2 linked regions of the Pyxidicoccus xibeiensis genome follow. The protein of the gene in region 1 interacts with the protein of each later gene in a pairwise test. Links are inferred from orthologs where the notes say so. Each region holds a gene or a part of one and is shown in the gene's direction. Other genes may lie near its edges.

What was found.
Region 2: the proteins of acpP (region 1) and LXT23_RS30850 interact in binary tests that used the Escherichia coli proteins (3 or more experiments, as listed by UniProt). The link is inferred for Pyxidicoccus xibeiensis from one-to-one orthologs.

The regions. Positions count from the first base shown.
Region 1 is NZ_JAJVKV010000023.1:69,293-72,022, reverse strand. It holds acpP (acyl carrier protein), read left to right. Parts: upstream 1-1,109; coding sequence 1,110-1,352; downstream 1,353-2,730. Other genes in the region: rpiB (ribose 5-phosphate isomerase B), read left to right, coding at 2,710-2,730; fabF (beta-ketoacyl-ACP synthase II), read left to right, coding at 1,435-2,688; fabG (3-oxoacyl-[acyl-carrier-protein] reductase), read left to right, coding at 255-1,004; fabD (ACP S-malonyltransferase), read left to right, coding at 1-250. UniProt on the Escherichia coli protein: Carrier of the growing fatty acid chain in fatty acid biosynthesis.
Region 2 is NZ_JAJVKV010000007.1:382,136-386,785, forward strand. The notes cover bases 388-3,310. They hold LXT23_RS30850 (alpha/beta fold hydrolase), read left to right. Parts: upstream 388-1,392; coding sequence 1,393-2,229; downstream 2,230-3,310. Other genes in these bases: LXT23_RS30840 (DUF2381 family protein), read left to right, coding at 388-698; LXT23_RS50435 (hypothetical protein), read left to right, coding at 938-1,249; LXT23_RS30855 (GNAT family N-acetyltransferase), read right to left, coding at 2,266-2,826; LXT23_RS30860 (alpha/beta hydrolase), read right to left, coding at 2,918-3,310. Also shown: more of LXT23_RS30840, read left to right, coding at 1-387; more of LXT23_RS30860, read right to left, coding at 3,311-3,892; LXT23_RS30865 (FHA domain-containing protein), read left to right, coding at 3,963-4,496. UniProt on the Escherichia coli protein: The physiological role of BioH is to remove the methyl group introduced by BioC when the pimeloyl moiety is complete. It allows to synthesize pimeloyl-ACP via the fatty acid synthetic pathway through the hydrolysis of the ester bonds of pimeloyl-ACP esters.

The DNA.
Region 1 (2,730 bases):
GAGCAACGTGGAGGCCCGTCCCAACGCGGACGCCTCGCGCATCGTCCCGCTGCTCTTGGAGCAGGTGAGCTCGCCGGTGCGCTGGATCGAGTGCGTGGAGGCGCTGAAGGCCGAGGGCGTCACCCGCGTGGTGGAGCTGGGGCCGGGCAAGGTGCTGTGCGGCCTGGTCAAGCGCATCACCAAGGACATCGAAACGTTCAACGTGGAAGACGCCGCGGGCCTGGAGAAGGTCCTCGCGGCGCTGGGGTGAGCGCATGAGCGGGTTCAAGGACAAGGTCGTGCTGGTGACGGGCGGCTCGCGCGGCATCGGCCGGGCGTGCGCGGTGGCCTTCGCGAAGGCGGGCGCCTCCACCGTGGTCATCAGCTACGCGGGCAACGAGGCGGCGGCCCAGGAGACGTTGGGCCTCATCCAGGCCGCGGGCGCCAGGGCGGAGGCCGTGAAGTTCGACGTGGCCGACACCGCCGCCTGCGCCAGCGCCATCGACGGCGTCGTCAAGGCGCACGGCCGGCTGGACGTGCTCGTCAACAACGCGGGCGTGGCCGTGGACGGGCTCGTGATGCGGGTGAAGGACGAGGACTGGGACCGGCAGCTGGACACCAACCTCAAGGGCGCCTTCGCCCTCATCCGCGCCGCCAGCCGCCCCATGATGAAGCAGCGGGGCGGGGCCATCATCAACATCACCTCCGTCGTGGGGGAGATGGGCAATGGTGGCCAGGCGGCCTACTCGGCCTCCAAGGCGGGGCTCATCGGCCTGACCAAGTCCGTGTCCCGGGAGCTGTCGAGCCGGAACATCCGGGTGAACGCCGTCTCCCCGGGCTTCATCGGGACGGACATGACGTCCCACCTGAATGACGAACTGCGCCAGAAGATGCTGGAGGGCATCCCCCTGGGGCGCCTGGGCAACCCGGAGGAGGTGGCCAGCGCCGTCCTCTTCCTGGCGGGAGACGGGGCGTCCTACATCACCGGCGAGGTCCTGAAGGTCAACGGCGGCATGTACATGTAACCCAAGGTTGGATTGCCGCCGGGCGTGGGATATACCGCGCCGGCTTTCGATCAGGGTCCGGGAAGCCTCCGGGCCCCTATCTGGTTCCTGGAGGGTTCTACACATATGTCGACGTCAGCCATTGAGACCAAGGTCAAGAACATCATCGCCGACCAGCTCGGGGTGGGAGAGGACGAGATCAAGCCCGAGTCGTCCTTCATCGAGGACCTTGGCGCGGACAGCCTCGACATCGTGGAGCTCGTGATGGCGATGGAGGAGGAGTTCGAGGTCGAAATCCCCGACGAGGAGGCCGAGAACATCAAGACCGTCGGCGACGCCATCAACTACATCAACACCCACAAGAAGTAAGGCATCCCCAGGGCGTGCCGGGGTGCGGGGAGACGCCACGAAGGTGGCGTCCCCGGTGTCCCACTCGCCACCGGAGAGGACCGTGTCACACCGTCGAGTCGTCATCACCGGTACCGGGCTCATCTCGGCACTGGGCACAGGAACCGAGAAGAACTGGCAGGCGATGCTCGCCGGCAAGTCGGGTATTGCCCTGGTCACGCGCTTCGACCCGTTGAAGATCGACGCGCGAATCGCCGGCGAGGTGAAGGACTTCGAGCCGGAGACGTTCATCGACAGGCGCGAGGTGCGCCGGATGGACCTCTATGCCCAGTACGCCATGGCCGCCGCGGACATGGCCGTCAAGGAGTCGGGCATCCCCATCGGTCCGGACCAGCCTCACGGCTACGCCCCGGAGAAGGTCGGAGTCATCGTCGGCTCGGGCATCGGCGGCATCTCCTCGCTCGAGGAGCAGCACCGCAAGGGGCTGGAGAAGGGGTTCGACCGGCTGTCGCCCTTCTTCATCATCCAGATGATCGTCAACATGGCGCCCGGCCTCATCTCCATGCGGTACAACTGCAAGGGTCCCAACTGGGCCCCGGTGTCCGCGTGCGCCACCAGCGCCCACGCCATTGGCGAGGCCTACAAGTCCATCAAGCTGGGTGAGACGGACGCGGCCATCGCCGGCGGCGCCGAGGCGGCCATCACCCCGCTGGGGCTGGGTGGCTTCTCGGTGATGAAGGCGCTGTCCACGCGCAACGACGACCCGGCGGGCGCCAGCCGGCCCTTCGACAAGGACCGTGACGGCTTCGTCATGGGCGAGGGCGCGGGCATGCTCGTCCTGGAGGAGCTGGAGCACGCGAAGAAGCGCGGCGCCAAGATCCTCGCGGAGCTGGTGGGCTACGGGGCGAACTCGGACGCGTACCACGTGACGCAGCCGGCCCCCGAGGGCGAGGGTGCGGCGCGCTGCATGCGGCTGGCGCTCCAGTCGGCGGGCATGACGCCGGACCAGGTGGGCTACATCAACGCCCACGGCACCTCCACCCCGTTCAACGACGCGAACGAGACCAAGGCCATCAAGGCGGTGTTCGGCGACCACGCGCGCAAGCTGGCGGTGTCCTCCACCAAGTCCATGACGGGCCACATGCTCGGCGCGGCGGGTGGCGCGGAGGCCGTGGTCAGCGCGCTGGTGCTGTCGCGCAACATCCTGCCGCCCACCATCAACCAGGTGACGCCGGACCCGGACTGTGACCTGGACTACGTGCCGAACACGGCGCGCGAGGCGAAGGTGGACGCGGTGATGAGCAATTCGTTCGGCTTCGGTGGCACCAACGCGGTGCTGCTGTTCAAGCGGTTCTAGCCGGCCCCAGGAGAGCCCCGCGTGAAAGTCCTCATCGCTTCC
Region 2 (4,650 bases), on another replicon or contig:
AGCCACTGCTTGTCGGTGGCAGGTCGGTGCTCATCGTCCCACTCCGGACCCTGGCGGCCGGAGAGCGCTTCCTGCTGCACGTCACCCTCATGGACGGAACTTCAATTCCCTTCACCGTGACGTCCAACAGGTACCTGACCGACGGACAGGTGAACGTCTACCCGGACGCAGAGTCCCCCGAGGCCGTGCGCAAGGCGCTGGCGGAGAAGCAGAAGGAGAATGAAGAACTCCTCGCCGAGAACCAGCGCCAGCGCGAAGAGGAGACTTCCGCCAACCATGCCCTGGCCGCACTCCTCGCCACCGGCCAGCTCAAGCTGACTCCGTTCAAGAAGCAGGAGGTATGGAGACTGTATGAGGACGGCGTCGAACTCGAAGTCGCCGTCATGCTGACCCGTGAAGCAGTGCCGAGAAGAAAGGCGGCGGTCGTCTTCAAGGTAACCAACAAGGCGCCTGCGGGACCATGGGAGTTGCAGGAGGCTCGGCTCATGAACGCGGAGACCTTCAAGCAGCTCCCCGTCGCATTGCGGATGGCCCCGGCGGCCATCGTCCCTGGAGCCACGGGTCACGTGGCGCTCGTCACTGACCTGGCGTCGTTCGGCCCGACCACGGCCGACACCAAGCTCATCCTGGAACTCTTCCGGAGTGGCGGGCTTCGGCAGGCCTACGTCGAATTGAAGCCCCATGATTGGCGACGCTGACCGTGCGCCGCACGCAGCTTGGCGAACGCGTTCATTGAGAAGTAAGTGCCCACACCATGTGCTCGACGAAAGTCATGCTCTTCTCAGCCCTCGTCATCGCCGCGTCCACCGGACTCGGGTGCACCACGGGTTCCGGACCATCACTGCGTGCAGATGGGAGCCCAGGGCCTCAGGAGTGCCCCAGCAAGGCCCTGGAGACGATGAGAATCCTGCGGCTCCGGCCCGGAGATAGCTCCTCCGTGGAAATTGACGCCAACCAGAGCAGGCAGACCCCTCTGACGGTCTATGAGGGGCCCGTTGAGAGCTACCTGACCGAGGATCTCGGCTATCTCCCTCCCGTGACCCGCCTCTACGGACGGATCTGGACCGGAGGCCCGAACGTGGTGATTCGGTACTATGAGGCGCGCCCGCCCGACGGGGAGACCATTCCCATCTGCGCCGTGGCACGCCTGACCTATGGCGGCCTCAGAAAGAGACCGGGCTCCGCTCCGGGCACGGCCGTGCTCGAGTTCTCCGGTACTGCCATCTTCATCGTGGATGCCTTCCGCTGAGCCCAGCTCCCGGGGCGGTCCGCAGAATTCTTCGCGGGGCATGTTGAATCCGCCGTCCCTCGATGCCCTTCCTCTTTATCGCGACAATCGCCCTGCTCTTGTCAGGCTGCTCGGCCCAAACCATCAAGAGAGCCGACACCCTCATGAAGGAAGGTCCCTTGCCCCAGCAGCCCCCGAAGTCTGGTCACGCGCCGGTGAACGGCCTCAACCTCTATTACGAAGTTCACGGCACCGGAGGAGGCACGCCCCTCATCATCCTGCATGGCGGCTTCCGCATGGCGGCGCTCCTGGGCGAGGTGCCGAAGCAGCTCGCGGAGGGCCGGCAGGTCATCGCCGTCGACCTCCAGGGCCACGGCAGGACGGCGGACGTCGACCGACCGCTGCGCTACGAGTCCATGGCGGACGACATCGCCGCGCTCATCACCCACCTGGGCTTCCAGCAGGCCGACGTCATGGGCTACTCGCTCGGTGGAGGCGTCGCGCTCCGGACGGCGATTCAACACCCCCAGCGCGTCCGGAAGCTCGTCATCGTCTCGGCGGCCTACAGCCACGACTCCTGGTACCCGGAGGTTCGTGACACCTTCGCGCAGCTCAACCACTCCCTGCTGGAGTTCATGCGCGAGTCGCCCGAGTACCAGACGTATGCGGCCCTCGCGCCGCGTCCGGACGACTTCCCTAAGCTGCTCGACAAGATGGGCGAGCTGCTGTCGCGCAGCTACGACTGGTCGGACGAGGTCCCCCGCATCTCCGCCCCGACGCTGCTCATCTACGGGGACCATGACGGCATCTCGACAGCGAAGATGGTGCGCTTCTTCGAGCTCCTCGGCGGCGGCCAGAAGGACCCGGGCTGGGATGGCAAGGGCATGTCGAACGCCCGCCTCGCCATCCTCCCCGGGCGCACCCACTACAACATCTTCGACTCGCCCGAGGTCGTCGCGAAGGCCAGCGCCTTCCTCGCCACGCCCATGGCGGAGCAGTAGGAGCCCCGCCCCAAAGCAAGGCTCCGTCGGCTCGGGTCACCGCTTCGTGGCCCGGGCCCACTCCCTGCCGAGCAGCGCGTACAGGAACTCATCGCCCCAGGCGCCCTTGAACCAGGCGTTCTCGAGGTAGTGCCCCTCGCGCCGCATGCCCACGCGCTCCAGCACGGTGGCCGCCGCGGTGTTCTTCGCGTCCGTCACCCCGATGACCCGGTGCATCTGGAGCGTGTCGAACGTGTACCCCAGCAGGGCGCGCACCGCCTCCGTGCCCAGGCCCTTCCCCTGGTGCTGGCGCGACAGCGTGAAGCCAATCTCGCCCGTCCTCACGTCGTCATCCGTCCGCAGCGCGCAGTCGCCCACCAGCGCGTCCGTGTCCTTCAGCGCGATGGCGAACTGGAACCACCCAGGCTCTCCAGGCTGGCGCCCGTGCATCGACTCGATGAGCGCGCTCCCACGCTTCGCGTCGTAGTCGCTCCAGCTCTGATAGCGCGCCACCTCGGGGTCGTTCCGGTAGGCCACCAGCGCCTCCAGGTCGTCCGCTCGCAGCCGCCTCAGCACCAACCTCGAAGCCACCACCCTGTCGAACTCCGGCACCGCCATGGTCATCCTCCACTGGACCCAGGCATATCCCGGAGTCGCCGCAGGCGGGACGGCCTGGCCTCCCCGTCCCTGACATCTGCACACCCCTTCGTCAGGGCCTGGCAGTGCCACGCTCGGCCAGGAAGTCGAGCAGGGCCTGGCGGAGCTGGCTGACTCCCGGCTCCTCCACCGGGAAGTGTCCGGCGTTCTCCAGCAGCACCAGTCGCTTCGGGACGCTCAGGCGCTCGAAGAAGGGGCGTGACACGGAGACGTGCGTCCACCGGTCGTCGGCCGGGTGCGCCAGCAGGACGGGACACACGTCGAACGACTCGGGCGGCACGAGCGGCCCGGACTCGAGGAACGTGCGCAGGAAGCGCCCCGGCATCCATGTGCCTCCCGCGAGCGGGTCCGCGGCGATGGCACGCGACAGCTCCACCGAGTTGGAGATGGCGAGCATGTTGCCCGCCAGCCGCATGGGCACCGGCAGCGGGTCCGTGAGGAACGGCAGCGCCGTCAGCATGGGCCCCGAGAGCCCCGCCATCCACGGCCAGCGCACCATGCGGCGGCGCACCTCCGGGTCCTTCGGCGCCAGGAAACACGTCGCCACCAGCCCCGAGGGGATGCGGGTCCGCGCCGTCACGTCATAGGCCAGCATGCCTCCCATGCTCGCGCCGAAGACGACGAGCGGACGCCGCGTGCGCCCGGCCTCCACCTCCAGCACCCGGGCCAGGGTGTCGCGCCAGTCGTCGTAGACCAGCGCGCGCTTGTCGCGCACCTGCGTCAGCCCATAGCCGGGCAGGTCCGGCGCGAGGACCTCGTACCCCTGCGCGGCGAGCATGGCCCCGAAGGGGGCGAGCAGGCGTCCGTTGCCGCCGCCTCCATGGACGAGCACGAGCGTCGCGGGCGCTTCCGGCCGGCGCCAGGCGTCCAGGTGGACGCGGAACGGCCCCACCTCCAGCCACTCCTCGTCGGGCATCGGCGCCCCCGCCCCGCCCAGCCGCAGCTCCGGAGGCAGCAGCGCCTGGATGTGGCGCCAGCCTGGCTCATGGGTGGCATACGTCGGCGGTGATTCCGGGGGGCGGGACATGATGACTTCCTTACGGCTCCCGCGCCGCGAACGGCAAGGCCCCCGGGGTCCGGGGTAACCTCGCTCCACCATGCCGTCCGTGAAGCAACTTCGCCCGTTCGCCCTGGCAACGCTGGAGGCCTTTCTGGACGCCTCCGGTCCCGTGGTCCTCGTCCAGCAGCCCCCCGAGCCCGTCTTCCAGCAGGTCGCCATGCGGCTGGGAGAGGCGCGCACGGTGGGCATGGCCCACCGCACCCGGCTGGTGGACCGGCTCTTCGTCATGCTGCGCGGCTTCGACGCGCTCGAGGTGCACTTCCTGCGGCCGGAGGTGGACGGACAGGAGCTCACCGTGGGGCGCATCGAGGGCTGTACCCTGGTGGTGCCGGACCCGTCCGTGTCCAAGCACCACGCCACGCTGCGCTGGCGCGCCGAGGCCCATGACTGCTCCGTGCGGGACATGGGCTCCCTGAACGGCACCTGGGTCAACGCCCAGGCGCTGCCCCCCGAGCAGGAGCGGATGCTCAACGACGGCGACGCCCTGTCCTTCGGCGACGCCCAGTTCCTCTACCTGCGCACGGAGACGCTGCACGCACACCTGCGCATGGCCAGCCCCAGCCGGATGTGAGCCTCCCGGGAATGGCGGCCTCCCTCCACGCGTAGGGAGGCCGGGTCCACCACGAGTGCGGCCGGGCGAGCGCCCGGTCCGCCGACTGGCCTTTCCTTCCGACGCCCGATGCTCCCATCTCGACCGCTCAACCCCTTCGTGCGGCGCGGCAGGC